2 regions of the Dialister micraerophilus genome follow, and region 1 is predicted to be linked to the other one. Evidence: riboswitches for the same ligand, from Rfam matches in the RefSeq annotation. Region 1 holds a riboswitch; the other holds the start of a gene.

Evidence for each region. Region 1 has a riboswitch for S-adenosylmethionine ahead of P6922_RS00030 (methionine ABC transporter ATP-binding protein). Riboswitches for the same ligand answer to the same signal wherever they lie in the genome.
Region 2: linked by a shared signal. The riboswitch ahead of metK (methionine adenosyltransferase) and the one ahead of P6922_RS00030 (methionine ABC transporter ATP-binding protein) in region 1 are both predicted to bind S-adenosylmethionine.

Annotation. Positions count from the first base shown of each region.
Region 1 is NZ_CAMUNF010000001.1:716-17,797, forward strand. It holds gene infC (translation initiation factor IF-3) at 1-525, opposite strand; gene thrS (threonine--tRNA ligase) at 697-2,601, opposite strand; T-box leader at 2,637-2,846, opposite strand; gene P6922_RS00025 (YerC/YecD family TrpR-related protein) at 2,886-3,194, opposite strand; SAM riboswitch class I at 3,339-3,437, shown strand; gene P6922_RS00030 (methionine ABC transporter ATP-binding protein) at 3,496-4,533, shown strand; gene P6922_RS00035 (methionine ABC transporter permease) at 4,514-5,167, shown strand; gene P6922_RS00040 (MetQ/NlpA family ABC transporter substrate-binding protein) at 5,181-6,008, shown strand; gene P6922_RS00045 (ribonuclease H family protein) at 6,056-6,661, opposite strand; gene P6922_RS00050 (MFS transporter) at 6,724-7,953, shown strand; gene rfaE2 (D-glycero-beta-D-manno-heptose 1-phosphate adenylyltransferase) at 8,016-9,464, opposite strand; gene P6922_RS00060 (TatD family hydrolase) at 9,594-10,364, opposite strand; gene metG (methionine--tRNA ligase) at 10,361-12,265, opposite strand; gene rsmI (16S rRNA (cytidine(1402)-2'-O)-methyltransferase) at 12,315-13,163, opposite strand; gene P6922_RS00075 (tRNA1(Val) (adenine(37)-N6)-methyltransferase) at 13,165-13,905, opposite strand; gene P6922_RS00080 (PSP1 domain-containing protein) at 13,898-14,746, opposite strand; gene P6922_RS00085 (AAA family ATPase) at 14,734-15,759, opposite strand; gene P6922_RS00090 (HAD family hydrolase) at 15,894-17,018, opposite strand.
Region 2 is NZ_CAMUNF010000003.1:79,595-96,676, reverse strand. It holds gene P6922_RS02985 (regulatory protein RecX) at 1-62, shown strand, start outside; gene P6922_RS02980 (CtsR family transcriptional regulator) at 146-580, shown strand; gene P6922_RS02975 (UvrB/UvrC motif-containing protein) at 584-1,006, shown strand; gene P6922_RS02970 (ATP-dependent Clp protease ATP-binding subunit) at 1,025-3,445, shown strand; gene radA (DNA repair protein RadA) at 3,505-4,905, shown strand; gene P6922_RS02960 (PIN/TRAM domain-containing protein) at 5,016-6,104, shown strand; gene ispD (2-C-methyl-D-erythritol 4-phosphate cytidylyltransferase) at 6,101-7,282, shown strand; gene gltX (glutamate--tRNA ligase) at 7,266-8,723, shown strand; gene P6922_RS02945 (amino acid ABC transporter permease) at 8,863-9,504, shown strand; gene P6922_RS02940 (amino acid ABC transporter ATP-binding protein) at 9,504-10,241, shown strand; SAM riboswitch class I at 10,309-10,407, shown strand; gene metK (methionine adenosyltransferase) at 10,462-11,649, shown strand; gene priA (replication restart helicase PriA) at 11,719-14,082, shown strand; gene def (peptide deformylase) at 14,120-14,581, shown strand; gene fmt (methionyl-tRNA formyltransferase) at 14,590-15,537, shown strand; gene rsmB (16S rRNA (cytosine(967)-C(5))-methyltransferase RsmB) at 15,518-16,864, shown strand; gene rlmN (dual-specificity RNA methyltransferase RlmN) at 16,868-17,082, shown strand, end outside.

The sequences.
Region 1 (17,082 bases):
TTAAGCTTTAGGTGCAATTACCATCGTCATATTACGACCTTCAAGTTTAGGTGATTTTTCACAAATTATTTTATCACCTAATTCTTTAATTACACGTTCAAGCACATTACTCCCAAGCTCGGGATGCGTCATTTCTCTACCTCTGAACATAATTGTTACTTTAACCTTATTTCCATCGGATAAAAAACGTTGCGCACTTTTTAACTTAACATAAAAATCGTGATCTTCAATATTGGGACGAAGTTTTACTTCTTTTACTTGAAAAACTTTTTGTTTTTTCTTTTCTTCTTTTTCACGCTTTTGCTGTTCATAACGATATTTACCGTAATTCATAATACGACATACCGGTGGCCTTCCATTAGGAGCAACTTCAACTAAATCAAGTCCTCTATCGTCAGCTTCAGCTAAAGCATCACCAATATTCATTATTCCTAATTGCTCATTTTCATCAGTAACAACTCGTACTTCACGAGCACGAATTTGTTCATTGATGTTAAGTTCCTTTGCTATTGTTTTCACCTCCATTTAGAATATACATTCTATTGCAAGTAAAAAACGGACGAAACAAATCGCCCGCTTTAAATTCCTTTCAATACCTTAGTAACTTTTCGTCTTGTAAGGTGAGAAGCGGATGACTTCTGCTTGCAATAACATATAAATACTAACATTTACATATAACTTTTGTCAAGCTTTACATTATTTTCTTTCCTTCATCTTATTTAATATAAGCTCAATAAATTTATTTATATCTACAGTTCCTTCATCACCTTTTTCTCTACTTCTTACTGATATATTTCCTGAATTTGATTCTTTTTCTCCTACAACAACCATGTAAGGAATTTTTTCCATTTGTGCTTTTCTTATTTTATATCCCAAGGTATCATTACCTTTATCTATTTCTACACGTATACCTTGTTCAAACATCTTTTTATATACTTCTTGAGCATAATTATGATAATTTTCTGAAACCGGAATAATTTTAACTTGAACAGGCGCACACCAAGTTGGGAAAGCACCTGCGTAATGTTCGATTAATATACCTATAAAACGTTCTAATGAACCATATCCTGCACGATGAATCATAACTGCACGATGTTTTTCACCATCTTCTCCTACGTAAGTTACATCAAAACGTTCAGGTAATTGCATATCCATTTGAATTGTTCCACATTGCCATGTACGTCCTAATGAATCTTCTATATGGAAATCCAATTTCGGACCGTAAAACGCTCCATCCCCCTCATTTATTCTGTATGAAACGTTTGTACTCTCAATTGCATTTCTTAATGCATTTGTAGCAATTTCCCAAAGTTCATCTGAACCCATAGAATCTTCAGGTCTTGTAGATAACTCAATATGATATTTAAGTCCGAAAACATCATATAGTTCTTTAAACATATTTACTACGGAAATAACTTCACTTTCCATATCTTTAGGTGTCATAAATATATGTGCATCATCTTGAGTAAAATTTCTTACACGGAATAAACCATGTAAAGCACCATGTAATTCATGACGATGAACTAAACCGAATTCACCCACACGTTTAGGTAAATCACGATAACTTCTTTGTTGTGTTTTAAAATATAATATTCCACCGGGACAATTCATAGGCTTAACTGCATAGTCTTCGTTATCTATTTTTGTAAAATACATGTTTTCTCTATAGTGATCCCAATGACCTGATTGAAGCCAAAGATTTTTAGATAAAATAATAGGTGTAACTATTTCTTCGTATCCATATTTTCTAAACAATTCACGTTCATAATCAATAAGCAAATTCCTTATAACCATTCCCTTTGGATGAAAGAATGGAAATCCCGGACCTTCTTCGTGAAAACTGAACAAATCTAATTGTTTGCCCAATTTACGATGGTCACGCTTTTCAGCTTCACTACGAACAAATAGGAAATGTTCCAGATCTTCTTTATTAAAAAATGCTGTACCGTAAATACGTTGAAGCATAACATTATTTTCGTCACCACGCCAATAAGCACCTGCAACACTTAAGAGCTTAAAAGCTTTAATTTTACCTGTATTATCTACATGACCACCTCGACATAAATCATCATAATCACCTTGTGTATAGATAGAAAGTTCTGTATCTTCAGGCATATCATTAATTAATAAGATTTTGTAATCTTGCTCTTTATTTTTAAAGAAATCCAAAGCTTCTTTTCTTGAAACCACTTTTTTATCAAGATGTAAATTCTGCTTAATTATCTTTGACATTTCTTTTTCAATGGCAGGAAAATCTTCCTGTTTAAATACGTGTTCAGATTCTATATCATAATAAAATCCGGTAGATATTGCAGGTCCTATAGCAAATTTTGTTCCCGGATATAAATGCTGTATGGCTTGTGCCATAACATGCGCAGCAGTGTGTCTTAATGCAGCCAAACCTTCAGGATCATTTTTTGTGCAAAACTCAATTTTTGTGCCGTCTTTTATTAAATTTCTTAAATCTGTAACATTACCGTCAACTTTTGCAACAAGTGCTTCTTTAGCTAAGCTTCGTGAAATTTTTTTTGCAACTTCAAACAGAGTTATCGGTTCTTCAAAACTTAATTTACTCCCGTCTTTCAATTCAATAGTAATCATAATTACACTCCTTTAAAAATAAAAAACTTTCGTCCTCAAGGGACGAAAGTTAAATTCCGCGGTTCCACCCAATTAAAGCAAATGCTTCTCTCCTAAGCAAATAACGATGCAAACCGGAAAATTCTACTTAATTTCAAATTTTCTGTTCAAGAGCGGTATCGTCTACAAAAAAATTATCTGTTTCCACCAACCACAGACTCTCTAATAATTTCATTTGTAACGCATTTCTCTTTCATTACATTTAACAATAATATAAAACTTTACTATTGTATTGTCAAGTTAAATTATTTATCGTCAGAAGTCTCTTCCATTCTTTTCAAAATTTTTACATATCCGTCAGCACCATATTTCAAACATTTTTTCACACGTGAAATAGTTGCTGTGCTTACCCCGGTACTTTCTTCTATTTTATCGTATTTTGCACCTTCTTTTAATAGTCTTGCAACTTCTAACCGTTGCGACATATCTTTCAATTCACTTATAGTGCATAAATCTTCAAAAAATTCATAACATTCTTCTCTTGATTCAAGCATAAGTATAGCATCAAAAAGTTTGTCTGTAATAGGATTTACTAAACGCTGATTTACTCCCATAGCATCCTCCTTTATTTAAATATCTCTTTAATTGATTATATCATTAAATAAAAATATATCAAAACTATATCAAAATCTAATATAAAAACTATTGACACATTTGAAAATAAATAGTAATATAAGCTAACTTTACAACAACTGAATATTTCATCAAGAGTAGCTGAGGGAATGGCCCTATGAAGCTACGGCAACCATTCATATTGAAACGGTGCCAATTCCATCGGATTTCCCGAAAGATGAACATTAAACAACTTTCATCATTCCGTTGAAAGTTTTTTTATTAAATTTATAAGGAGAACGCATGATAGAACTGAAAAATGTTTATAAAACTTATGATAATAAAACTAATGCTTTAAACGATATAAATATAAAAATAAAAGAAGGTGAAATATTTGGAATTATCGGCCAATCAGGTGCCGGTAAATCCACCTTAATACGTTGCATAAACATGCTTGAAACTCCTACATCGGGAGAAGTTATCATAAACGGTAAAGATATTACTAAATTATCAGAAAAAGAATTACGTAATGAAAGAAAAAAAATCGGAATGATTTTTCAACACTTCAACCTTCTTTCAAATCGTACCGTATATAAGAATATCGCTTTCCCTTTAGAATTATCAAATACACCTAAAGAAGAGCAAGAAAAACGCATAAATTCAATGCTTGAATTAGTAGGTTTGACCAATCATAAAAATAAATATCCTTCACAACTTTCAGGAGGACAAAAACAACGTGTAGGAATAGCAAGAGCATTAATAACTCAACCTTCTATTCTCTTATCGGATGAAGCTACAAGTGCACTTGATCCTGAAACTGTAAAATCAATTTTAAATTTATTAAAAGAAATAAACAAAAAACTAGGAATAACAATAATTTTAATAACTCATCAAATGGAAGTTATTAAAAAAATAGCAAATCATGTGGCTGTAATAGAAAACGGAAAAATTATAGAAGAAGGTTCTGTAATAAATCTTTTCAGCAATCCAAAAACTGAAACACTGAAAAAATTTATAGGTTCAACAAATTTAAACTTACCTGAAGATTCAGAATTTTATAGCATGATAAAAACAAAACATTCTGAAGGCGATAAAATGGTACTCTCATTGTCATTTAAAGGTGCTGTCACAAATGAACCTATTATTGAGCATTTAATTCGTTTTTATAATTTAAATGTCAGTATATTATATGCTAATATCGATTACATTCAAGAAACACCGTTTGGAACATTAATTATTTTACTTGACGGCGCTGAAAATAATGTAGAAAACTCATTTAAATATTTGAAAACACTTCCTATAGAAAGTGAGGTCTTAGGGTATGTCTCCAATAATAATTAATCTTTTATTTAAATCATTGGCAGAAACTTTATACATGTTGTTTGTTTCCTCTCTTTTATCTGCAGTTATTGGCATACCTTTAGGTATATTGCTTGTAGTTACTGAAAAAGGAAAAATTCTTTCATGTTCATTTTGCAATAAACCGTTATCGTTTATAGTAAATATAATTCGTTCAATACCTTTTATAATTCTTATGGTAGCAATTATCCCTATAACTCGAATGATTGCAGGAACATCAATCGGAACGAATGCAGCAATAATTCCATTAACAATTGCATCTATACCTTATACTGCAAGATTAATAGAGACTTCAGTGCGTGAAATTCCTGTAGGATTGATTGAAGCAGCAAAATCTATGGGCGCTTCACCTTTACAAATTATAAAAAAAGTAATTATTCCTGAAGCATTACCCTCAATGATCGAAAATATAACGGTTGTTATAGTAACTCTTATAGGAACCAGTGCAATGGCAGGCACAATTGGCGGCGGCGGTCTTGGAGATCTTGCTATACGTTACGGATATCAACGTTTTCAAGCAGACGTTATGATTGTCACAATAATAGTGTTAATCGTGATAGTTCAACTTGTTCAATTCGCAGGAAACTACTTATCACGTAAAACAAATAAAAAATAATGGAGGTTATTTTATGAAGAAGAAGTTTTTATTAGGAGGCATTGCAATATTATCTGCAGCCATTTTATTATCAGGATGTTGTTCAGATAAAGGATGTGGTTCCGCATCCTCAACTAAAAATGAAATTACAGTAGGTGCAACTGCCGGTCCACATGCGCAAGTAGTAGAAGCAGCAGCAAAAGAAGCGGAAAAACATGGTCTGACTGTACATGTAAAAGAATTTTCAGATTATATTACTCCGGATCAGGCCTTAGCAGATGGCGACATAGATATCGCTGTATATCAACATAAGCCCTTTCTTGAAAATTTTAACAAACAGCATAATACTGATTTAGTTAATATAGGAGATGCTATTTTGATGAGAATGGGTATTTATAGCAACAATTACAAGAATGTAAATGATATACCTAATAATGCAACTGTTTCAATTCCAAATGACCCTACCAATGAAGGTAGAGGATTACAATTACTTGAACAAGCAGGTTTAATTAAATTAAAAGAAGGCGTTGGAATAAAAGCTACTCCTGCTGATATAGTTTCTAATCCTAAAAATTTGAACTTTAAAGAAATAGAAGCAGCGCAATTACCAAGAAGCTTAGATGATGTTGATGCTTCAGTTATTACAATGAATTTTGTACAAAGTGCCGGAATATCTCCACAAGAAAAAGGTATTTTCTTTGAAGATAAAGACAATCCCCTTGCAGTAATGATAATTGCTACACGTGCAAAAGATAAAGATAATGAAAACTACAAAACATTTGTATCTGCATATCAATCCGACGCAGTAAAACAATTTATAAAAGAAACATTCAAAGGTACAATAGAAGCTGCATGGAATTAATAAAAAGCATTTTCCTCAAATCATTAACGATTTAGGAAAATGCTTTTTTAATTAAATAAGGCGTCTTTTGCAAGAGAATCCGCCAAATCATTATATTTAACACCCGTATGACTTTCAACTTTATGAAATCTTATATCTATTTTATCTTTTATAGTTTCATAAAATAATTTAAGTTTTTTAGTTAATATTTTATTTGTTTTCCATTCACCCGTACACCATTTTTCTATACCTGTATAATCATAATATAAATTAAGCACTTTACCCTTTCTTTCTAAACATAAATTTATTGCATACATTGCCCCATAAACTTCTCCTGCAACATTTCGCATCATTGCTTCTTCTTTGTTGATGATTTTTTTTGAATATTTTTCAATTTTTCCATTTTCAATTAAAACCACTCCGAAAGAAAAACATTCCGGTTTTGAAGGTATATAAGAACCGTCTACATATGCAATTATATTATTTTCATTACTTTCTTCTTTTATAGAATTATTTTCAAACAAAAATTCTTCAGCATCTTTTTTATTATAAAAACCTTTATACACAGCATTGGGATAACCTATAACTTGTTGTTTACATATTTCCCAATCTGAAAATATACCTACATTTCTTCCTACTTTAACTGCATAAAATAATTTCTTTTTATTTGCCATTTATATATCCTTTCAAATTTGTGCTATTATATTCTTATCAAAGTATAATTTTAGAGGTGAAAATGAATCTTATAAGCAAATTTCCTGCCCTTGAAGTAAGGGACTATAGGTTATATTGGTCAAGTCAATGGGTTGCTTTAATCGGATTTTGGATGCAACTTACGGCACAACAATGGCTTGTTTATGAAATTACAAATTCCGCATTTTTACTTGGTGTACTCGGAGCGGTACAATTTTTACCAAGTTTTATTTTTTCACTTTTCATAGGTTTCTGGATTGACAGACATGACAAGAAAAAAATTTTAACCGTTACACAATGTATGTATATCATCCAATCTGTTTGCTTAGGGATACTTATTTTAAGCGGACATGCAAATTATTATTGGATTTTATTCTTTGCATTCGTTGTAGGAACAATAGATTCAATAGACATGCCTACAAGATTGTCTTTTCTTCCTGATATTGTCGGAAAAGATGCTCTTCACAGTGCAATAAGTTTAAACTCCACAAATTTCAATTTAACAAGAATGATTGGCCCTTTATTAGCAGCTTTTCTTATAAATTTCTTTCCTTATGATATCATTTTTTTCTTAAATGCGCTTTCAATAATACCCGTACTCATTGCATATAAAAAAATGAAAGCACAATCTTCTATAAGCAATTCAATTACAAAAAATGCAACACAAGAAATAAAAAAGGGCATAACACATGCAAAATCAAAACCTATAATTTTATGCAATTTAATAGCTTTGGCTATAGTAAGCGGATTAATCTTAAACTTCGGTTCATACGGGCCGTTACTTGCAGATAGAGTCTTACATGCAGGTGTAAACGGATTCGGATTTATTCTTTTCGGTTTCGGTACCGGATCAATGATTGGAGGATTAATATCCGCTGCTGCAAAAACGCAATTAAGCCAAAAATGGGTTTTTATAAATGCTATTCTTTGCGGACTTGAACTGTCGGCGGTAAGTTATATAAGTAATTTCTTTATATCAATAACAATTTTTATTTTTATGGGATTCAGTGTAACACTTTTCCTTGTTAATTGTAATACTGCTATTCAAATTGCATCTAATAAAAATTACTTGGGCAGAATTATGAGTTTATATACATTTGTTTATCTGGGAAGTGCCCCTTTCGGCAGTTTATTTGTAAGTTCAATGTTAGAAAGCTTCGGAACATCTTTAGGATTATTTTTAACAGGTTTAATTGATGCTGTATTTATAACATTTTTAGTCTTCTTTTATAAAAAACAAATTTCAAATGGAATAAACATAAAATGTAAATAATTCCAAATTTTAAACTGCACTCCTAAAATTATAACTGATTTTAAAAGTGCAGTTTTTTTATGTTATTTATTAATTTTTAAAATTTTATTTATTATATTCGTTGTTGAACAGTTTTCTACAAAAGGAATTACAATAACTTCTTTTGCATAATTTCTCCCTACAATTTCATCTTTTTTATAATCTCCGCCTTTTACCAAAACATCTGGTTTTAATAAGGAAATCAAATTTAGCGGAGTGTCTTCATCAAATACTACTATGGCATCAATATAAGGTAATTCATTAAGTATGTATACTCTATCTTCAATGTTTTGTATAGGACGTTTTTTACCTTTCAATCTGCTAACGGATTTGTCAGAATTTACACCGACTATAAATCGTGTACCTAATTGTGCGGCTTTTTTTAAATAAGTCACATGTCCTCTATGCAATAAATCAAAGCATCCATTTGTAAATACTATTTTTTCACCTTCATTTTTCCACTTTTTTATTAATTTTATAAATTCATCCATTTCATTTTGATTGAAAACACTTTTAAAGTTTTTAAAATCTCCACAATAATTTTCTAATTCGGATTTTTTAACTTGATATGTACCTACGTGTGAAATAGCAATACTTGCAGCTATATTCGCTGCCTCCAGTATTTCCGACATTTCAACTCCACATGCAATTGCAGTTGCAATTACACTGATTACTGTATCTCCAGCACCCGAAACATCAAATACATCTTTTGCAAATGCAGGACAATGAATAATTTTATTTTCCCCTATGCAAGTTATACCTTTTTCGGAACGCGTTACTATTAAATAGTCCAAGTTTAACTTTTTACGAATTCTTGCCCCTGCTTCAACAATACTTTCATCTTTATTTTCTATTAAATATCCACAATATTTTGAAAGCTCTTTTACATTTGGAGTCAAGGCAAATGCATTTGAATATTTTTCCCACTCGATTCCTTTTGGATCTATTAAAACAGGAATATTTCTTTTATTACACAATGAAATTATATTACATGTTAATTCATTTGATACTACACCTTTACCGTAATCAGATATAATTACCGAATTCAAATTTTCACATAAACTTTCAAGCCATAATAAGATACTATCAGATTCTGCTTCTGAAATTTTCAATTTTTCTTCATTATCCAAACGCATAATTTGTTGACTGTTATTTAAAAACCTTGTTTTTACAGTTGTATAATGATTTTTTCTTGCAAAAACTGCATCTCTATTTATGTTTTTATCATCAAGAAGATTTAAAACTTCATCTTTAGTTTTATCCTGACCCAACATTCCGGATAAATACACATTACAACCTAAAGCTTTTACATTTGCAGCAGTATTTGCAGCGCCGCCTAATATATTTTCCGAGGATTCAAATATTGATATAGGTACAGGTGCTTCTTCAGATATGCGATTTACACGCCCCCTGACATATCGATCCATCATTATGTCACCTACAACAGCTATATTAATCCGACTTGTTACATCAAGCCATGAAAATTTTTTCATTTAATAAAACCTCATTTATTGATAAATTAACATTACTTTTATATAGTTATTTTTACATAAAAACACATAAACAGCAAATATTTCTAAAATAAAAAAAATACGTGAAATAAAAATTCACGTATTTTTACATTATCTCAAACCATATATATCCATTGCATTTTGATATGTTATTTCTATTATTTTTTCTATTGAAATATTACGTAAAGCAGCAATTTCTTTTGCAATATAGTACAAATTCAACGAAGTATTTCTTTGTCCTGTAAATGGAGGTGGAGTCATGTATGGACTATCCGTTTCTATAAGCATTCTTTCAAGTGGAATAATTCTTGCAATTTCTTTTATTCGTTTACTATTTTTATAAGCTACAGGACCTGCAAATGAAATATAAAAATCCGATTTTATCATTTCATTTGCAAATTCAATACTTCCGCTAAATGAATGCATTATTCCCCTCAAATTATGCTTTTTCATTTTTTTTATAATTGAAAATATGTCTCCATGAGCTTTTCTATCATGAATAATAACCGGTAAATCTGTTTCTTGAGCAATATTTATTTGATTCATAAAATATTCTTTTTGAATTTCTCTATCATTATTTTTATCGTAATAGTCAAGTCCTATTTCACCTATAGCAACAACTTCACTATTTGCCTTTACCAAATCGAATATTTTTTTTAAATCACATTTCTTATCAATTTCAGCAAAATATGGATGTATACCTATAGCAGCATATAAATTTTTAAATTTTTTGGACAATTCGATTGATTGTAAAGATGTTTCATAATTTTCTGATGGACAAACTATTTTATATTCCAGTTTTTCCAACAATTTCAACAATTCATCTCTATCTTTATCAAATGCTTTATCGTACATATGCGCATGGGTATCAAAAAAAATCATTTTACTTTGCTTCCTGCCGGCATGTTAACAAATGGAACTTCTAATTTACCGTCTTTACTTGCAGCTAAAATCATACCTTTAGATTCTATTCCCATTAATTTTATAGGTTTTAAATTTGATACCAAAATCACACATTTACCTATTAAATCTTCCGGTTTATAAAATGCCGCAATTCCACTCACTACACTTCTTTCTTCATTTCCTAAAGAAACTTTTAAATGAATAAGTTTTGATGATTTTTTTACTTTTTCAGCTTCTAAAATTTCAGCTACAACCAATTCTACTTTGGAAAAATCATCTATTGTTATTTGATTGTGATTATTTTTAACTTCTTCAGTTTCAGTTTTACTTTCTTCTTCAATACGCGGAAAAATCGGTAACCCTTTATTTATTTTTGTATTTTCTTCAAATTTTCCCCAAGTAACATCTGATAATTGTACAGATTTAAAATCTTTTAACCCTAATTGATTCCACATTTTTTCAGCTGCTATAGGAATTACTGGGGAAACAAATATAGATACAACTCTAAGTCCTTCGCACAAATGATATAATACTGCATCCAATAAATCTTTTTTGCTTTCATCTTTTGCCAATGTCCACGGCATAGTTATATCTATATATTTATTTAACGAACGAACATATGTCCATACTGATTTAAGAGCATCATTAATTTTCCAATTATTCATTCCGTATTTATAATTTTCTAAAACATTTATCAAATCTTTTTCAATATTTAATGACGCATCTTCAATTACTTTATCTCCGGTTATATCACCTTTATAAACAATTCCGTTTCTATATTTTTCTACCATTGACAATGTTCTGTATAAAAGATTCCCTAAATCATTTGAAAGATCTGAATTTATTCTGTTTATAAGTCTATCTCTACCGAAATTACCATCACTTCCAAGTTGAATATCATTCATTAAATAGTAACGTATTGCATCCGAACCGAATTCATGTATCAAAGGAATAGGATCTACCACATTACCTTTTGATTTAGACATTTTTTCACCTTCAACCACAAGCCAACCGTGTCCGTAAACTTGTTTCGGTATTTCAATATCCAAACTCATAAGCATAATCGGCCAAATAATAGTATGAAATCTTACTATTTCTTTTCCTACCAAATGTACATCTGCAGGCCAGTATTTTTTAAATTTTTCTTTATCATCTTCTATACCTACAGCTGTTAAATAATTTGTAAGCGCATCAAACCATACATAAACTACATGCTTAGGATCAAAAGGTACAGGAATTCCCCATGAAAAGCTTGTACGTGATACACATAAATCTTCCAAACCGTTTTTTACGAATTGAATCATTTCATTTTTTCTTGATTCAGGTTCTATAAAATGTGGATTTTCTTCAATAAATTTCAACCATCTATCAGCATATTTTGACATTTTAAAGAAATATGCTTCTTCACTTACCCGTTTACATTCACGTTTACAATCTGCACATAAATTTCCTTCAAGTAATTTGCTTTCAGGCCAAAATGTTTCACAGGGTACACAATACCAACCTTCATATTTACCTTTATAAATATCACCCTTGTCATAAGCTTTCTGAAATAATTTTTGTACAACTTTAATATGTCTTTCCTCAGTTGTACGTATAAAATCATCATTGCTTATATTAAGTTCTTTCCATAATTGTTGGAATCCCTTAACAATTTTATCAACGTACTCAATTGGAGTTACCCCTGCTTCTGTAGCTTTTTGTTCAATTTTCTGACCGTGTTCATCAGATCCGCACAAAAAGAAAACATCTTTTCCATCCAATCTTTTAAATCTTGCTACAGTATCTGCGACTGTTGTGCAATATGTATGTCCGATATGTAATTTCGCACTTGGATAATAAATTGGCGTTGTAATATAAAAAGCTTGTTTTTCAGACATAAAATTCTCCCCTTATATTATTTAAATCCTAACAACCATTTCAAGTATATCAATCATTTTTCTTACTTATCAAATATTGATATACTTCCCTTCGAGATAAATTAAATTCTACAGCTATTTTGCGTGAAACATCTTTTAAAGGTTCACTTTCAACTAAAGAAAGTGCAACTTTTTTCCAATCTTTTTCCACTTCTTCTTTTTTTATTTCTGTATCTTTAAAACCCTCCACCAATATAACGTATTCTCCTCTTGCCGATTCTTCATCCAATTTTTTGCGTAATTCACTTAAGGTATTTCGCTCAAATGTTTCAAATTTTTTAGTAAGTTCTCTAGCCAATACCGCATAACGATTGCCTAATTCGCTTAATAAAATATCCAAAGTTTCTTTCAATCTATGTGGTGCTTCATAAAAAATAAGTGTCATAGATAAATTTGAAATATCTTTTAATATTTTTTTCTTTTTGGTATTTGTTTTCGGCAAGAATCCTATAAAAACAAATTGTCTGCTATCCAATCCTGATGCAATCAATGCTGTTAAAGCTGCATTTGCTCCCGGCAAAGGTATTATAGAAATATTTTCTGTCAATGCTTTTTTTACTAAATCATAACCGGGATCTGAAATTACAGGCATACCTGCATCACTACATTGTGCTATCGATTTACCGATTCTTAATTGCTCTATTAAATATTCTCCCGCCACATGCTTATTATGTTCATGATAAGCAATAATGCGTTTATGGATATTAAAATGATTAAGCAAAAGTTTGGTATGTCTTGTATCTTCCGCAGCTATAATATCCACATTTGCCAAAATATCTATTGCACGTTGAGTTATATCCGATAAATTTCCTATCGGAGTCGGTACAAGATATAATGTACCTTTATTCACTTCATTCATTTTATTCCTTTCCATAAATCGAAAGCACTTCTTCCGTATATGCTCCATCATCATAATGTAAAAAGAGTGGCGGTTCAACAGTGACTTCTACATTTCCACCGTACTTCCACTCCACTAAAACTCTTACAGCATTATGTTTTTTTCGTGCATAAATAAATCGCATTCGCTTAGCTTCCATTTTATACTTTCTACCATATGTTATCAAGTCACATAATCTGTCAGCTCTGTGAACCATAGTCAACCTTCCACCGTATTTAAGTAAATATTGAGCTGTTTTAAATACATCTTCAATTGTAGCATTAATTTCATAACAAGCAGTTGCAACAGCTTCTTTATTACTTATTTTTCCGGTTTTTATATCTCTATATGGTGGATTTGCAACTACAGATGTAAAACTTCCGGTCGGATAATATTCTTTAATCTTTTTATAATCACATTCCAAAACTTTAATTATGTCATTCTTTTTATTACCGCTGACATTTCTTTTCGCAATATCTGCCATAATAGGATTTATTTCAAATGCAGCAATATCTTTTGCACCTAATGCCGATAAAAGTAATGGTATAATTCCGGTTCCTGTTCCTAAATCTGCTATTTTATCTTTATTTTTTATTGAAACATAATGTGCCAATAACACCGAATCGATAGAAAAACAAAATCCGTCAGTACGTTGAATAATCTTCATACCGTCACGAATCAAATCATCCAATCGTTCATTTTCTTTTAAAATCCAGTTACTCATTTTCAGCTTCTTCAACCTCACTCCAGGGTAAAATTTTCACTTGATTGCTTTCGAATTGTATTTTAACAGTATGTTTTTGTGAATTCACATAAACAACTTGACCCGAACCTTCTTCTGTAATTACCTTCATTCCGACAAAAAAATTCGGATTATCATATCTTTTTTTCATTTTACAACAAGTCTTGCGTCTTTCAGGATCATTTTTATATTGATCATTTTCATATCTTAAGCAACACATTAATCTACCGCATACACCTGAAATTTTTGAAGGATTAAGAGAGAGACCTTGTATTTTCGCCATTTTTATGGAAACAGGAGCAAACTCACCTAAAAAATTAGCACAACAAAGCGGACGTCCACAGGGACCTATTCCATTTACTTGTTTTGCTTCATCACGAACACCGACTTGTCTTAATTCAATTCTTGCATGAAATACTGCAGCAAGTTCTTTAACCAATTCTCTAAAATCTATTCTCCCGTCTGCTGTAAAGAAGAATACTATTTTATTCCTGTCAAATGTATATTCAACTCTTAATAAGCGCATAGGAAAATTAAATTTTTTGATTTTAGTTAAACAAATATCAAAAGCCGATTCTTCTCTTTCTTTATTTCTTTTTAACTGTATTTCATCTTTAACGGTTGCTTTTCTGATAACAGATTTAAGCGGTAAATTTTCATCTGAAATACTTATACTTGTCGGTTTCAAAACAACGTGTCCGTATTCCATGCCTCTGGATGTTTCTACTATAACACCGTCATTTAAATGTAAATCCAGACTGTTGTCATTAAAATAATAAATTTTTCCGGCACGCTTAAATCTTACCCCTATTACACCTTCCATCCTATATCGCCTTTCTGTATATGTTCGAATTCAACAAGTATCATATCCCAAATCAATTTCACTGATATATATCTCTTACACGCCTTCAAAGATTTGTCTAATATTTTTATTGCTTTACAAACTTTTTCATATGTCCATTTTTGTACAATTATTTTTTCGATATCTTTAAAATTAACACATCTTATAAAATCAGTTTTACCTGTTGATGCAATAACCATTAAATCTTGCCCAATCAAAGATAGACATTTCAAATACCGAATGAATTCAACTCGATCTTTAAATTCTTTTTCGGTCAATTTGTAAAATGCTGTTTTATTTTCAGAAAAAATTTCCCAAAATTTCAAAGCCTCTTCAAATCCGACAGAATTGTTATTAGATGAAAAAGACAATGTCATTCCGGGATTGCCTTCAGTCAATCTAAAAGATTCTTCAACACTTAAATTTAAAGGTAAAGTAAATTTATCATGGAAATCATTTATTAATTGTATATATTCTTCCTTATTCAAAGGGAAAAACGGAAATAATTCCGCTCTTGAAATAATAGTAGGAAGCAACGAATTTAACTCATGAGTAATCAAAATAAAATATACATTATTCAATGGTTCTTCCAAAGTTTTGAGTAATGCATTTGCAACAGGAGGCATCATACTTTGAGCTTCATCAATAATACATACATGAACTTGATTATCAAATGAATTCATTTCTTCAAAAAAAATACGAAACTGTTCAAACTTTAATTCTAATCCTAAAGGTCTTATATACCATAATAATTTATCTGATGTTGTCAAAATTTGATATCTTGAAACATCTTCAGAAAACCACATTTCAGTTTCTTTTTGATATTTATCATTCTTACGAGTTAAAACAGCTGCCAAATCGATAGCGGCCGTTGTCTTGCCTAAACCTTCATCTCCATAAAAAATAATCGTATGACTCAATGTATCATCTGATACCATACGCTTAAGTGATTTTTGTATCTTTGATTGTCCATATATTCTAGGAAGAAAATTCAAAATATATACCTCTTAACTAATATACAACATCATATTGATATTTTATCATAAAAGCACTTATATATATATTTTTTAAAATAAAATTTATTAAATTTATCAAATATAATTAAAATAAAATCCGGAAAATCCGGATTTTATAAAATATCTAATATTTTTAATACTGAATCAACACAAACGCAATTTTCATTTTTTAAAATATTCTCCAAACTTGAAAATTTATATGTGCCGGTTATTCCGATAAAAGATACTCCGATTTTTTTTGCAGCAAGAAAATCAGCTATTGAATCTCCTACTATTATATAGTTATCATTTTCACCCAATAAAATATCTCCATTTAAATAATTTAAATAATTTTCCTTTTTCCTTCCAAACATAGCACAATAATAAATAAATGGATCGGGTTTATCAGGTATTTTACATTTAAAAAGTTTCGAAACATCTTCAGCATCTGATACAGTTGCTATATATTCTTCATCAAATTCTTCCAACCAATTATTTTGCTTAAAAGGAATTTCTGTTTCTATAAGTTTTCTTCCTGTTGCTATAGCAATTTTATATCCTTTTTGTTTTATTTGCTGAAACATTGCCTTTATTTTTGATGCAGGTGCAAGCGATTTGTCAAATTTTATAAATCCTTCTTTTCTACCGTTATATGGAAATTTACCGAATTCACTTATAAATAAATTTGTACCTAGATAAATATTTAAAAATGTTTCTTTGTGCATATTCCAAAAATTGCTTTGTAATTGTAACCATTTAACATTTTCTAAATATTTTCCGAACTCAAACAATAAAAAATCAAATATCTCTATTCCGTTTGCATCATTTTTTAAAATATTTTGCCAAAAACTCAATATTTCTTCGGAACCAGGTATTGAAAGTCCCATTAAAACAAGACCTGCTTTTTTTATATCTTTTTCGGTACTTATACAAACATTTAATTTTTCCCCGGTTTTTAAAAAATATTCTCTTGCCATTAATCCTATGGTTGTAGACAAATAAGCATGCACCATATCCCACTCTGAATTTATACCTTTGCTCTTAAGAAAATGAATTAATTTATCATTTCCCCACAAATAGTATCTAGTTGAAGAAATATTTCCTCTATTAGTATTTTTTATATTACATAAATCTGCTTCTGTCGGTAATCCCAAATATATTGAATCGTATAACCATTCTTGAATTGTCAGTGCAGCTACGTCAAAATAATTTTCTTCACTGAACAAAACTCCGTCAATATCAAATATAACTTTTTTCATATTTATCTCCTGATTTGCATTATAACTATATATACAATACCAAATATATTTAACATTTGACAAA
Region 2 (17,082 bases), on a different contig from region 1:
CAAGAAAAGGTTTTCCTCAAAAAATAATATATAAATTAAATCTAAAAAAACAGTCGGATTAACACGACTGTTTTTTTGACTTTTAAACCTATTGACTTTTTGACTTTTGAGTTTTATACTTAATTTAGTAAGAGGTGAGTAAAATATGAATAACATTTTATCAGATCAAATTGAAAAAATAATTCTGGAAATGTTACGTAGCAGAGAAGATGAAGGAATTATTTTAAAAAGAAGAGAATTGGCAAATGAATTGGAATGTGCTCCATCGCAAATAACATATGTAATAAATACAAGATTTTCAGATAATCAAAATTTTATAGTTGAATCAAGACGTGGTAATGGGGGATATATAAAAATTTCTTCCGTTAAAAATTATCCTGTTATCGTAAAACCGATAAATGAAAAAGAAATATTAAATAAACTTTTAAATGATTTACAAGAAAGTAATATTTTTGATGATGTACAATTTTCATTATTTATGACAGCTGTACATACATTTCTTGATTATTGTCCTGATTCTAAAATTAATAAAGGAATAAATACTTTAACAAAAAGGGTAAAAACTATATTGGAGGGATGAATTATGAATTGTGAAAAATGTGGTAAAAATAGAGCTTCAATACATAAAATTCTTATAATAAACGGAAATAGAACTGAATATAATTTATGTCATGTTTGTGCAAATAAAGAAAATTTCCAAATTAGCGGAATTCAAGATCCATTTTACATGGTGAATAAATTTTTAGATAACAGTTTTTATGAATTTGAAGATGTTGATGATATGTCAAATTATTTTAGGATAGATAATAAAATTTCAAGTTTAATAAAAAAAGATAGATATACTGAAAATATATCTGATTTATTTACAAAGAAGTTGGATTCAAAAGAAAAAAAATCAGATATTGATATTTTAAAAGAAAAATTAAAAAAAGCTGTCGAAGTTGAAGATTACGAAGGCGCTGCAGTTATTCGTGACAAAATTAAATTGAAAAATAAAGAAAATTAAAATTAAGGAGTGATACTAATGGAAGACAGATATACTGAAGGCGTAAAAAATGCATGGAAATACTCGGCAAAAATTGCATCGAGTTTAAATTCCGAATACATTGGGTTGGAACATCTTTTGGTCGGTATTGCACATGAAAAAGACGATGCCGGTAGTAAAATTTTATCTATTGTAGGAATAACGGAAGAAAACTTATTAGAAATTTTAAAAAGCTATAAAAAACATTCAATTCTTTCATCTGATGAATTATATGTAGCTCCGCAAACTAAACGTATTTTAGTTACTTCTGTAGAAGAAGCAAATAGAATGCATATGCAATATGTAGGAACGGAACATCTTCTTCTGGCTATACTTCATGAAGGTGATAACTTCATAATGCAAATTATGGATTATTTCAATGTTACACAAGAAAAAATAATAGATGCATTTAACAAAGTTTTATCAGAAGATTCATATAACAAGAAAGATTCATCATTAGGTGAACTCGGCGAATTTGCAATTGATTTAAATGAACGTGCAAAAGAAGGTAAAATAGACCCTGTTATAGGTAGACAAGATGAAATAAATCGTGTTATTCAAATCTTAATGCGAAGAAATAAAAATAATCCGGTATTAATTGGAGAACCGGGTGTAGGAAAAACTGCAATTGCTGAAGGTCTTGCACAAAGAATAATAACTCAAGATGTACCTGAAATGTTGAAAAATTGTAAAATTATATCTTTAAATATTGCTTCTATTGTTGCAGGTACAAAATATAGGGGTGAATTTGAAGAACGATTAAAAAAGATAATAGATGAAATAAAAAAACATAAAGATTGGATTTTATTTATTGATGAAATTCACACCCTGGTAGGTGCAGGTTCAGGATCCGGAGAAAGCGGATCGATGGATGCCGCTAATATAATGAAACCGTCTCTTGCAAGAGGAGAATTACGTTGTATAGGTGCAACTACTCTTAATGAATATAAAAAATATATTGAAAAAGATGCCGCATTGGAACGTCGTTTTCAATCTGTAATAATCGGAGAACCAAACCGTGAAGATACAATAAAAATTCTTAAGGGTTTAAGAGATAGATATGAAGCATTTCATAATGCCAAAATTACTGATGAAGCTATTTTAAATGCAGTAGATTTATCAACCCAATATATAAATGATAGATTTCAACCGGATAAATCAATAGATTTGATAGATGAAGCTTCAGCAAAAGTAAAAATTCAAGCTTCATTATCACCTGACAATATAAAGTCATTGGAAAATAAATTGAAATCTGTTCAAAAAGAAAAAACAGCTGCAGTTTCTTCACAAAATTTTGAAAAAGCTGCCGAATTGCGTGATATTGCTAAAAGTTTATCAGATAAAATTGCTGAATATAAGAAAGCTAAAAAAGATGATAATCCAAAACCGTTAATTGTTACTGGTGAAGACATAGCAGAAGTAGTTTCAAAATGGACAGGAATACCGTTGCAAAGTTTAAAACAGAGCGATTCAGAGCGTTTGTTACATTTAGAAGATGAGTTGAAAAAAAGAGTTATAGGACAGGATGAAGCGATTCATGCAGTAGCTCAAGCTATTAGAAGAGCAAGAGCCGGAATGAAAGATCCGAAACATCCGATAGGTTCATTTATATTTTTGGGATCTACAGGTGTAGGAAAAACTGAATTGGCACGCGCACTTGCAGAATACATGTTTGGTAATGAATCTGCTTTAGTAAGATTTGATATGTCCGAATATATGGAAAAACATGAAGTATCCCGTTTAATAGGAGCACCTCCAGGATATGTAGGCTATGATGAAGGAGGACAATTAACTGATGTAATACGTCGTAAACCGTACAGCATTATATTATTTGATGAAATAGAAAAAGCACATTCTGATTTTTTCAATATTCTTTTACAAGTATTGGATGATGGTAGACTTACTGACGGACAAGGAAGAACGGTTGATTTTACAAATTGCATCATTATAATGACAAGTAATTTAGGTGCTAAATATTTAAATAAAAATATTAAATCTTTAGGATTTGAAATAACCGGAAAGGATATAAAAGAAATATCATTTGAAAATCAAAAAACACAAATTCTTGAAGAGGTAAAAAATACATTTAGACCTGAATTTATAAATAGAATTGATGAAATGATAGTATTTAAACCGCTTGAAGAAAAAGAATTAAAATCTATAATAAAATTACTCCTTAAAAATACTGAAAATAAAATGAATAGTTTACATGTTAAATTATCAGTATCTGATAAAGCTGAAGAATATCTGATAAAAGAAGGATATAGTTTCGAATATGGAGCACGACCTTTGAAAAGACTTATTCAGAAAAAAATTGAAAATAATATTTCAGATATGATTATAAAGGGAGACCTTAAAGGTAAACGTCAATTAAATATTGATTTAAATAATGAAAAACAATTAGTTTTCAATACGTTGTAATTTTGTGTAGTATAATAAGACATGAGTGAATTCATGTCTTATTATTTTGGGGTAATATTATGGTTGCAAAGAATATAAAGAAAACAAAGTTTGTTTGTAGTAATTGTGGAAATATAAGTTCTAAATGGGTAGGAAAATGTTTGCAATGTAATGAATGGAATAGTATGCATGAAGAGAGTGAAATTAATATTACAAATCCTAAAACATTTTTTAGTTCAAAATCAGATTTAAAAAAGCCGCTTAAAATATCAGAAATAAACTCAAAAAGCAATGAACGTATAAATTTAGAATTTCCCGAAATAGATCGAGTTTTGGGTGGAGGAATCGTTCCGGGATCTGTGATATTATGCGGTGGAGAACCAGGCATAGGTAAATCAACTTTAATATTGCAAATTTGTAAGTTTGTAGCGCAAAAAAATAAAAAAGTTTTATATTGCAGCGGAGAAGAATCCGAATTTCAAATAAAAATGCGTGCAGAGCGCATTGGATTGTTTGAAGACTCTTGCTATATAATGTCTGACGGCAATTTAGAAAATATAATAAACGCAACACAAAAAATAAATCCGTCATTACTCATAATAGATTCAATACAAACTGTTTTTATAGCAAATTCGAATACGTCAATAGGAAGCATTACACAAATTCGTGACGTGACATCCATTTTAATAAATTTAGCCAAAAGAGATAATATCGCACTAATTATAATAGGACATGTAACAAAAGAAGGAAACCTCGCAGGACCTAGAATGTTGGAACATATGGTTGATGCTGTAGCGTACTTGGAAGGTGATCGAAGTTATCAATTTCGTATGCTCAGAATGGTAAAAAATCGTTTTGGTTCCACAGATGAAACAGGATTATTTTCAATGAATAAGACAGGCCTTTCAGCTATAAATAATCCTTCCGAATTTCTATTAAGAGAAAGAGCATCAAATATTCCCGGAAGTATAGCAACAACACTGTTAGAAGGAATGAGAGCAGTTATCATTGAAGTACAAGCACTTACAGTAACAACAGTCTTGAATATGCCGCGCAGAGTTACTGTAGGATATGATTACAATAGAGTAACTATGTTACTTGCTGTACTTGAAAAAAGAGCACATCAATTATTTAGTAGAAATGATGTATATATAAATATTCCCGGTGGAATTTATGTACGAGAAACAGCTGTAGATTTGGCAGTTGCTTTAGCTATAGTTTCTATAAATAACGATATACCTATATCTGCAGAAATGATTGTTTTAGGTGAAGTAAGTTTAACAGGAGAAATATTACCTGTTTCAGGAATAATAATACGCATAAAAGAAGCGATAAAAATGAAATTTAAAAAATTTATTTTACCAATGGGTAACAAAAAAGATGTAGAAAAATATTTTAAAGAAAATGATTTATTATATTTATTAAAATATACACATTTTATAACACATATAAATGATGCAATTAATTTAATAAAAAAATAATAATACAAATAAAATAAGTACAATTGTACTCAAAGCTTAATTTATGTGATAATATAATTATTGTATTAACTTAATGTATGCAATATAAACTATTTATTAGAGGAATTTATATGTCAGAAAAAATTTTAAGGGTTATTTTTATAATACTCTTTACAATATTAGGAATTGCATTATCTACACAAACATCATTTATATTATCGTTAATAGTACCCGAAAATATATTAAATTTTATGATTTTAGGAATTACGATAATATCAGGTGCATCAATAATTATAAATGCGATAATAGGTGCATTTATAGGTTTTTTTATAGCGCCATATTTAATAAACAAACTTTTTAAATTAACATCACATGTCGAAAAATCATTAACGGCAAATTCATTACAAGATTTATTAATTGGGACATCCGGACTTTTTATCGGACTGATAATTGCAAATTTAGTTGGACTTGCATTTAGAAGTGTACCTTATATAGGGCCTTATATATCCGTAGTACTCAGCATAGTTTTAGGATATATAGGTATGCACTTGGGAATTAATAAAAAAGCTGAAATTTGGGAATGGATAATTTGTCACGGAAAAGAGTCAAAAAATAAAAAGGTCGGGAAATTATTAGATACAAATATTATAATTGACGGAAGAATTGCAGATATTTTTAAAACAGGATTTTTAGAAGGACCTTTAGTTATTCCTGTTTTTGTATTGGAAGAATTACAAAAAATATCTGACTCATCTGATATTTTAAAACGAAACAGGGGACGCAGAGGCCTTGATATATTAAATCAAATGAGAAAAAAACAAGAAGATGAAGTTATCATTATAAATGATGATTTTGAAGATGTAAATGAAGTCGATTCTAAATTAATAAAATTAGCAAGACAAAAAAAATATAAAATAATAACTAACGATTATAATTTAAATAAAGTTGCAGAATTACAAGAAATAGAAGTATTAAATATTAATGATTTAGCTATAGCAGTAAAACCTGTATTGATTCCAGGTGAAGAAATAGTTGTACAACTTATAAAACACGGAAAAGAAGAAGGTCAAGGTGTTGCATATCTGGACGATGGAACTATGATTGTAGTTGAAAATGGAAGTAAATCAATAGGAAAACAAGTCTCAATTATGGTTACATCTGTATTGCAAACCGCCGCCGGAAAAATGATTTTTGCAAAAATAGGAGAAAAACAAGTATGAACAGCATGATTCTTCTATGTGCAGGTGCAGGTAGTAGAGTAGGATTTTCTTTAAATAAGTTATTATTAAAACATGAAAATAAGACGTTGGCGCAATACACTTTAGAGAATATTTTTTCTTCAAATCAAATAGATGAATTAATTATAGTAGTTAAAAATTCTGAAATAAAGATTTTTAAAAATATACTTTCTAAAATTCGACATACTGTAAAAGTTAAGTTTACGTCAGGAGGAAAAACACGATTTGAATCCGTGAAAAACGGGTTGTTGTCTGTGGATCCAGAATCAGATTATTTATTAATTCATGATTGCGCAAGACCTTTTATAAACAATAAAATTATAAAGGTTTTATTAAATAATATTGATAAAGATACGCCTGGTGCAATACCATTTTTGTCTTGTAGCGATACAATAAAAGAAAAAGAAAAAAATATTGTAAAAAAAACTTTGAATAGAAATAATTTAATAAAAATTCAAACACCTCAAGTTTTTATTACTAAAATATTTAAAGATGCAATATCCAAAATACCTTCAAACAATATTGAAATAACCGATGATTCATCCATATTGGAATATTCAGGTTACAAAGTTAAAATTTGTAAAGGTTATGAAAAATTATTTAAAATTACAACAATTGAAGACTGGGAACATTTTTGTGAGATAATTGATAGAGATAAACTTATGTATAGAATAGGTCAAGGCTATGACATTCATAGAAAAAATTTAAAAAATACGCTTATCATAGGCGGTGTTAAAATTTTAAATGAAAAAGGACTTGAGGGTCATTCAGATGCTGATGTACTTATTCACGCTATAATAGATTCTTTATTGGGAGCAGCAGGATTATCAGATATCGGCACGTATTTTCCGGATACAGATATTAAATATAAAAATATTTCAAGCTTAACGATGTTAAAAAAAGTTTCAGAAATTATAGAAAAAGAAAATTTTGTTATTTCAAATATAGATACAACTGTAATAGCTCAATCACCTAAACTTATTAAATATATCCCGGAAATGAAAATTAATATATCAAAAATATTGAAAATAAAAATTAATCAAATAGGTATAAAAGCTAAAACAAATGAAAAATTAGATGCTGTAGGAAACGATAAAGCAATAATTGCATTATCAACAGCTTTGATTGTCAGGAGGCACTGTTATGCAGAAGAAAATTAGAGTAAGATTTGCGCCGAGTCCGACAGGACCTTTTCATATAGGAGGAGCAAGGTCTGCTTTATTTAATTGGTTACTTGCCAAACATATGAATGGTGATTTTATCGTACGTATTGAAGATACAGATACGGTACGTTCAACTAAAGAATCTGAAGAAAATATAAAAGAATCTTTAAAATGGTTAGGTCTTAATTGGGATGAAGGAATTGATGTAGGTGGTCCTCATGCTCCATATAGACAAACTGAGCGTTTAGAAAAATATAAAAAAATTGTAGAACAGTTAATAAAAGAAGATAAAGCATACTATGCATATGATACAGCTGAAGAATTGGAAGCAAGTAGACAAGCACAACTCAAAGAAGGAAAAACTCCTGTATATCAAGGTTACTGTAAAAATCTAACAGCTGAAGAACAAAAAAAATATAAAGAAGAAGGACGAAAGCCGGTTGTCCGACTCAGAGTTCCTACACATGGTGTTTTTGAATTTGATGATATGGTCCGAGGTCATGTAGAATTTCAAGCATCAGGAGTGGGAGATTTCATAATTATGAAATCTGACGGAATACCTGTATATAATTTTGCTGTAGTAATAGATGATATAGACATGGAAATTACACATGTAATACGTGCAGAAGAACATTTATCAAATACACCGCGTCAAATAGCTATATATCAAGCATTAGGACACGAAGCACCTGTTTTCGGACATATATCACTGATACTAGGTTCAGACCACAAAAAGATGAGTAAACGACACGGTGCAACTTCTATTACTTCTTATAAAGATATGGGATATTTACCTGATGCAATAGTAAATTACCTTGCTTTGTTAGGTTGGGCACCTGAAGGTGAAGAAGAAATATTTACAAGAAATGAATTAATAGAAAAATTCACTATGAATCGCGTTTCATCAAATGATGCGGTTTTCGATATTGAAAAACTGAACTGGATAAATTCTCGCTATATAAAAGAATTATCACCCGATCAATTACTGGAATTTTTGATGCCTTTTATAGTTAAAGTCGGATACGAAACATTACCGATTTCTCCGGAGCGTAAAGAATGGCTTAAAAAAGTTGTTTGCTACGTTCAAGAAAGATTGTCATATGGTATGCAAGTAGAAGAAGAACTGAAAATTTTCTACAGAACAATTGGAGAAATTAAGAACGAAGAATATAAAGAAATTATGAAAGCCGACTCAAGTAAAAAAATTCTTCAAGCTTTTATAGAAAATCTTGAAAAATTAGATTTATTTGAAGATGATTTTATAAAGAAATGCTTTACAAATGCAATGAAAACGACTAATATAAAAGGAAAACTTGCATTTGAACCTGTTCGAATTGCATTAACAGGAAAAACAAAGGGTCCCGGTATATATACAATGATTTCTTTATTCGGTAAAGATAAAACTTTAAATCTTTTAAAAAAAGGTTTAACTATTTAAGAGAATTAATGAACGAAGAGTTCAGTAAATAACTCTTCGTTCATTTTTTTAAATAATATTGTTGACTAACTATTCTCTTAAATGTAAAATTATACATGTTGTATTTAAATTTTATTTAAAAGGAAAAATAGGATAAATTATGAATTTTGAATTGATTCAACAGGCATTCCCATTATTACTTTTGGGGGCCGGAGTAACTATTGAAATAACAGCTGTAAGCGTTGCTATAGGATTGATTATAGGATTGATTATAGGAATATTACGTATCGGTCAAATTCGTGTATTGCGAATTATTGCAACAATTTATGCTGATTGCATCCGAGGTACTCCTTTATTGGTTCAGATATTTTTAATTTACTTTGCTTTACCTATGATTAGCGGACATAGAGTTGATCCGTTTTTAGCTGCAGTTACTGCATGTGGTATAAATAGCGGTGCTTATGTTTCGGAAATCATACGTGCAGGAATACAATCAATTGATATAGGTCAAATGGAAGCCGGAAGATCATTAGGATTAACATGGTGGCAGACAATGTACCATATAATATTGCCTCAAGCTTTAAGAAATATACTTCCACCGTTAGGTAATGAATTTATTGCAATGTTAAAAGATTCTTCACTTGTTTCTGTTATTGGATTTGAAGAATTAACACGTAGAGGACAATTAATTATTGCACAAACGTATGGTTCTTTTGAGATTTGGCTTACAGTTGCATTTTTATATCTTGTTATGACATTAGCTATTTCTCGGTTAGTATCATTTTTAGAACGGAGAAAATAATGGAAGCTACAAAAACTTTAATAAATGTAAATCATATAAGTAAATCATTTGAAAATACTTCAGTTCTTAATGATATATCATTGAAAGTCAATGAGGGTGAAGTTGTCGTTATTATAGGACCATCAGGTTCAGGTAAAAGCACATTACTCAGATGTATAAACGGTTTGGAAACTCCTACTACCGGAATTATAACATTTGACAATATGCCTCTAAACGGAGAAGAAAACATTAACGCTGTTCGTACTGAAGTTGGTATGGTTTTTCAACGTTTCAATTTATTTCCGCACATGAGTGTCATAAAAAATTTAATGCTTGCACCTATGAAAGTAAGAGGATTATCAAAGGAAGAAGCTTATACCAGAGGTATGAATTTATTAAAAAAAGTTGGATTACAAGATAAAGAAAATGCCAAGCCCTCTCAACTTTCCGGTGGTCAACAGCAACGTGTAGCCATTGCACGTGCTTTAGCAATGAAACCTAAAGCGCTATTATTTGATGAACCTACATCGGCACTGGATCCTGAAATGGTACATGAAGTTTTAGATGTTATGAAAGAAGTTGCAAACGAAGGTATGACAATGGTTGTTGTTACTCATGAAATGGGTTTTGCGCGTGAAGTAGCAACAAGAGCAGTTTTTATTGATCACGGAATTATAGTTGAAGAAGGAGAACCCAACAACTTATTTAAATCACCAAAAGAAAAAAGAACAAAAGCTTTCCTTTCACAAGTTTTATAAAAAGTCTTACTTGATAAATTATTAATAAAGATTTATAATGATTTTGAATTAAATATGAGACTTATGTCGCTCATCAAGAGTAGCAGAGGGACTGGCCCTATGAAGCTACGGCAACCATCATTATGAAACGGTGCTAATTCCAACAGCAAAAGCTGGCAGATGAGAGGAAAGATTCCTCCCTGTGCGGAGGTTTTTTTATTAAATAATAATGGAGGTTATTATGCCCAATAAAACATTATTCACTTCAGAATCAGTTACTGAAGGTCATCCTGATAAAATAGCCGATCAAATTTCTGATGCCATATTAGACGCAATTTTATCAAAAGATCCTGATGGACGTGTTGCTTGTGAAACAATTGTAACAACAGGACAAGTACATGTTTTCGGTGAAATATCTACCAAATGTTATATAGATATACCGAAAGTAATAAGAGATACTATTGAAAAAATAGGATATGTAAATTCAGATTATGGGTTTGACAGTAAAACATGCGGTGTACTTGTATCAATTGATGAACAATCTCCTGATATTGCAATGGGTGTTGATAAATCATTAGAGGCAAAGAAAAACAAGAAAATAAAATATGATATCGGTGCAGGAGATCAAGGTATGATGTTCGGTTATGCAACAAATGAAACTGAAGAATTTATACCTCTGCCGATTCAATTGGCACAACAATTAGCTAGAAAATTAGCCGAAGTAAGAAAAAGCGGTGAATTAAATTATTTACGTCCCGATGGAAAAACACAAGTTACGGTAGAATACATTGATAATAAACCGCATCGTGTTGATACGGTTGTAATATCAACACAACACTGTCCGGAAGTATCTCATGATAAAATAGAAAAAGATATAATAGAGCATGTTGTAAAGAAAATTATTCCTGCAAAATATCTTGATAAAGATACAAAATATTTTATTAATCCTACAGGAAGATTTGTTATCGGTGGACCGCAAGGTGATGCAGGACTTACCGGACGTAAAATAATAGTAGATACATATGGCGGTATGGCACGTCACGGCGGTGGCGCATTTTCAGGAAAAGATCCTACAAAAGTCGATCGCTCTGCAGCATATGCAGCAAGATATGTAGCTAAAAACATTGTCGCTGCAGGAATTGCAGACAAATGTGAAATTCAATTAGCTTATGCTATAGGTGTGGCAAAACCCGTTTCAATAAGAGTAGATACATTCGGTACAGGTAAAATTTCTGAAGAAAAAATTGTTGAATTAATCAACAAAAATTTCGAATTACGTCCTGCCGGTATTATTGATATGCTTGATTTAAAGAGACCTATATATAAACAAACTGCGGCATATGGACATTTTGGAAGAAACGATTTGGATTTACCGTGGGAAAAATTAGATAAAGTATCTGTATTGAAAAAAGAATCAGGTATAAAATAAAAGATGTGATAAAATAAAGAGATGTAGCAGTTAATGTTACATCTCTTTATTTTATAAAAGTAGGGTAAAATGAAAATAACTATAGCTGAAATACTTATAAACAGACCATCAAAGCATTTAAATCGTACGTTTTCATATCGCATTCCTAAAAATTTAAGTTATATAAATATAGGTTGGAGATGTGTCGTTCCTTTTGGAAAACATAAAGAAGAAGGTATTGTAATTTCAATAAGAGAAATTGAAGAAAATTCAGTATCATATAAAGTTTTAGACATTGAAAATACAATTGATTCATATAATTGGTTTTCAGATTCAATGATGCAATTGGCATATTGGATATCTTCATATTATTTATGTACTTTATTAGATGCACTCAGATTATTTTTAATTGACAAAAAAGGTATAAGAAAAGATATAAGTTATTTTATAAATTGGGACATAATACCTGAAAATCACAAAATAAAAGAACTAATAGATATTTCTGTAAAAACGGTACGTAAAGATGCAATAGAAAAGATATTATCAAAAAATAATATTAAAGAATATATAGATAAGCAATTTTTTTCTGTTCAAGAAATTTATGATTCTACATATAAACGTCCTTTAGATAAATGGATAAAATTAAATAATACCGATATAAATTTTAAACTCGGTCCAAAGCAATTTGAATTAAAAAAATATTTAGATAAAAACAAAGAAGCTTCTGTAGACAATTTAAAGGAAAAAGGATTTTCAAGTTCGGTAATAAATGCTGTTTGTGATAAAAATATAGCAAAATATTTTTACAAATACAGAAAAACGTTTTCTTTGATAAAAGATACAATAAAAAAGAAAGATAAAAAAATTTTAACTGATGAACAAAATAATGTTCTGAAAAATATACTAAAAAAAATAAAAGAAAGTAAATATTCAGGAATTTTATTAAAAGGTGTAACGGGTAGCGGAAAAACAGAAGTTTATTTAAGAGCTACAGAAAACGTATTATTAAATAACGGTACTGTTTTAATACTTGTACCTGAAATATCAATGACGGATCAAATCATATCATACTTTACTGAATATTTCGGTTCGAATATTGTTTTTATGCATAGCAACTTAAATAAAAGTGAACGTTATAACAACAGGATGAGAATACAAAACGGCGAAGCACGAATTATTATAGGTTCTCGTTCAGCTTTATTCATGCCTTTTAATAATTTAAAGCTTATTATAGTTGACGAAGAATATGATTTTTCATACAAACAAAGTGATGGACCAAGATATCACGGAAGAGATGTAGCCAAAATGTTGGCAGTAATTCATAATTGCCCAATTATATTAGGTGCAGCTACACCATCAATATCTACATATAATTCTGTTGAGAATAAACAAATAGATTTACTTGAAATTAATTATAGGATTCATAAAACTCCACTTCCTAAAATAAATATAATAGATATGCAGGATGAATACCTTTTAGGAAATTACTCGTTATTCTCCGGATATCTTTTAAAAAAATTAAAAGATACCAAAACAAATACTAAAAAATCTATACTTTTTTTAAATCGAAGAGGTTTTTTTACATATCTCATTTGTACTAAATGCGGAAATACTGTAAAATGTCAACATTGTGACGTTTCATTGGTTTATCATAAAGATAAAAAAAGATTACAATGTCACTCATGTGAAAAATTTTTTGATGTAATTACAATTTGTCCGAAATGTAATAATAAATTGATATATAAAGGATTCGGAACACAAAGAATTGAAGATGAAATACATAAATATTTGCCTGAGTTAAAATGTAAACGATTAGATATAGACAGTATTTCAAAAAAAGGAAGTTCGGCTCAAATATTAAATGATTTTCGTTCAGGATTATTTGATGTTTTATTAGGTACACAATTAGTTACAAAAGGGCATGATATCCCCGATGTTAAAACCGTAGGAATTTTAAATGCTGATGGAATGTTGAATACTCCCGGATATTTATCTGCAGAAAACACTTTTAATACACTTACTCAATGTGCAGGTCGTGCCGGTAGAAATAAAGAACAAGGAGAAGTAATTCTGCAAACTTATAATCCATCTCATTATGTTATACAATCTATAGCAAAACATAATTATGAAGAATTTTACAGAAAAGAAATCGAATATAGAAAAGCTTTATTTTATCCGCCGTTTTCAAAATTAATTAAAATATCAAGTTTTAATAAAATATATGAAAAAGCATTATATAAAGCTAATCGTATATATAAGTATTTATCGCAAAACAATCAAAATGACGTTATAATTGTACCGCCTTATGATGAAAATCTGAAAAAAATTCGAGACAAATATTATATTTCAATATTAATAAAAGGGAAAAATCTTTCTTCAATAAAAACAATAATAAGAAATTCTTTTATTTCTGAAGAAAATGATATAATTATAGATGTAGATCCTATATATTAAACTAAAAAGTTAATTTTATAAAGAAAGAGGTTATATTGTGAGTGAAGTAGTAAAAGTAGGTAAAGCCGTACTTAGAGAAGTTGCCAAGCCCGTAACAGAAGAAGAGTTTTTGCAACATAAAAAAATGAAACACTTAATTGCAGACATGAAAAAAACTATGTATGCGGAAAATGGAGTAGGACTTGCTGCTCCGCAAATTGGATTATCAAAACGTATTTTTGTTGCAGACTGTAACGACGGATTTGATGTATATATAAATCCTGAATGGGAACCGCTTGATGATTCAAAAGTAATTGAAACGGAAGGATGTCTTTCAGTTTCAGATTTATATGGAGAAGTCGAAAGATATGCTCATGTAATAGTTAAGTATCAAGACATTCGCGGTAAAAGAAAACAGAAAAAAGCAACAGGATTGTTTGCAAGATGTGTTCAGCATGAAATTGATCATTTAAATGGAACTTTATTTATTGATAAAGCTATTACATTAAACAAGAGGTAATCAAATAATTGCAAAATAAATATAAAATAATTTTTATGGGTACACCGGAATTTGCAAAACAATCTTTAGAAATGCTTTGTAAAAATGAATATACCCCCATAGCTGTATTTACTAAACCGGATAAAATAAACGGAAGAAACGGAAAAATTACTTTTTCTCCTGTGAAATTATATTCATTAGAACAAAATATTCCTATACACCAGCCGACAACTTTAAAAGATGAAAGCCAGTATAAATTAATTAGTGAATACAAACCTGATATTATTGTTGTCATAGCTTACGGTAAAATTTTACCTGAAAATATATTAAGAATTCCCAAATATGGTGCAATAAATGTTCATGCATCATTATTACCTAAATACAGAGGTGCAGCACCGATTCAAAGAGCCATAATCAACGGAGAAACAAAAACCGGAATAACCATTATGAAATTGGATAAAGGTATGGATACAGGAGATATTATTTCACAAAAGGAAATTCCTATTTCTCAAGAATCAACTGCAGAAAATTTATTTGAAATTCTTGCAAAAGAAGGTTCATATGAACTTGTAAAAGTTTTAAATGATTTAGAAAAAAAACTCAGCGAATCTATAGCTCAAAACGAAAGAGAAGCAACATACGCAGAAAAAATAACAAAATCTTCCGGACATATAAATTGGAATTTACCTGCAAACACAATACATAATCTTATACGTGGAATGTATCCGAATCCCGGTACATATACATTTTTCAGGAAAAAACGAATAAAATTACATAAATCAAATTATAAAAATGTAGATAATAAAAATATTCCTTCAGGAACAATAATATCTTTAAAAGATGATATTATTCATGTATCTACAGGTAAAGGTATTTTAGAAATTTATGCTTTGCAACCTGAAAATCATAAATGCATGTCATCACGTGATTTTATTAATGGATATCAAATAAAAATAAATGAAAAATTCGAATTTTAAACAAATTAATGAAAGATTATTAGCATATCAGTGTATATATGAGATTTTTTATAGAGATGCATATGCTAATTTAAGCCTACAAAAAATTTTTAAATCACATAAGTTACTTAGTAGGGATAAAGCTTTAATAACTGAATTGGTATATGGAATTTGCAGAAAATGCAATTATCTCCAATATATTGTTGAAAAATTAAGTAATCGTTCAATAAATAAAATTCATAAAAGCGTAAGAATTTTATTATATTTAGGTTTGTATCAATTAATATATTTAGATAAAATTCCTGAATCTGCTGCTGTAAACGAAACCGTAAAATTGACAAAAAAAATTACACATCAAGGTAATGTCAAATTTGTAAATGCAATTTTGAGAAATTTTTTAAGAAAAAAAGCTGAAATTAATGATTTTTCCAAGTTAAGTAAATTTGAAAAATTATCATTGATTTACAATCAGCCGATTTGGTTAATACAAAAATGGAACAAAGATTATGGTATAAATAAAACAAAAGAAATTCTACAAGCTTTTAATTTACCTGAAAATTTATTTGTTCGTTGTAATGAATTAAAAATTACAACAAATGACCTGATTAAAATATTTGATGAAAACAAAATTGAATATTCCGGTGTTGAAAATTTCCCAAATATTTTTCTTATAAAAAATGGTGTAAATCTTTTTAAAACAGATTTATTAGAAAAGGGATATATTTTTATACAATCAATATCTTCCATAATTCCCGCTTATGCATTAGATCCGAAACCTTATGAAAAAGTTTTGGATATGTGTGCGGCACCGGGAAGTAAAACAACTCAAATAGCACAATTAATGGATAATAAGGGTTCTATAGATGCTTGGGATTTATATCCTCATAAAATTAAATTAATAGAAGAAAATATAAACAGATTGGGTGTAAAAATAGTAACTCCTAAATTGCAAGATGCAACAAAATTATTACCGACATTAACTGGACAATATGATAAAGTATTGTTAGATGCACCTTGTTCGGGATTAGGTGTTTTAGGACATAAACCTGAATTAAGATGGCGTAGAACGGAAGAAACTATTGAATCATTAATATCAACACAGAAAGATTTACTGAAATGTGCATCAACATATGTAAAAAAAGGTGGTACCTTAGTCTACAGTACATGTACGTTAAATATAAATGAAAATGAAAAAATTGTTGACTGGTTTTTAAATCAAAAGAAAGAATTTTTTTTAGATTCTATAGCTATTAATGATATTATAAATTCTGAAAACGGGATGTTGACTTTATGGCCCGATACTCTGAAAAGTGACGGATTTTTTATCGCTAAATTCAAAAGGAGATAATTTATGGGTTTGGACATATGGGGAAAGTCATTAAAAGAATTGGAAGAATATATAACATTAAACAATTTTCCTAAATTCAGAGCAAAACAAATACATGATTATCTCTATCATAGATGCATATTTACATTTGATGAAATGAAACAACTACCGAAAAATATGCGTGAATGGTTAAAAGAAAATGCAAGTATCTATATACCTGAAGTAATAAACAGTATACA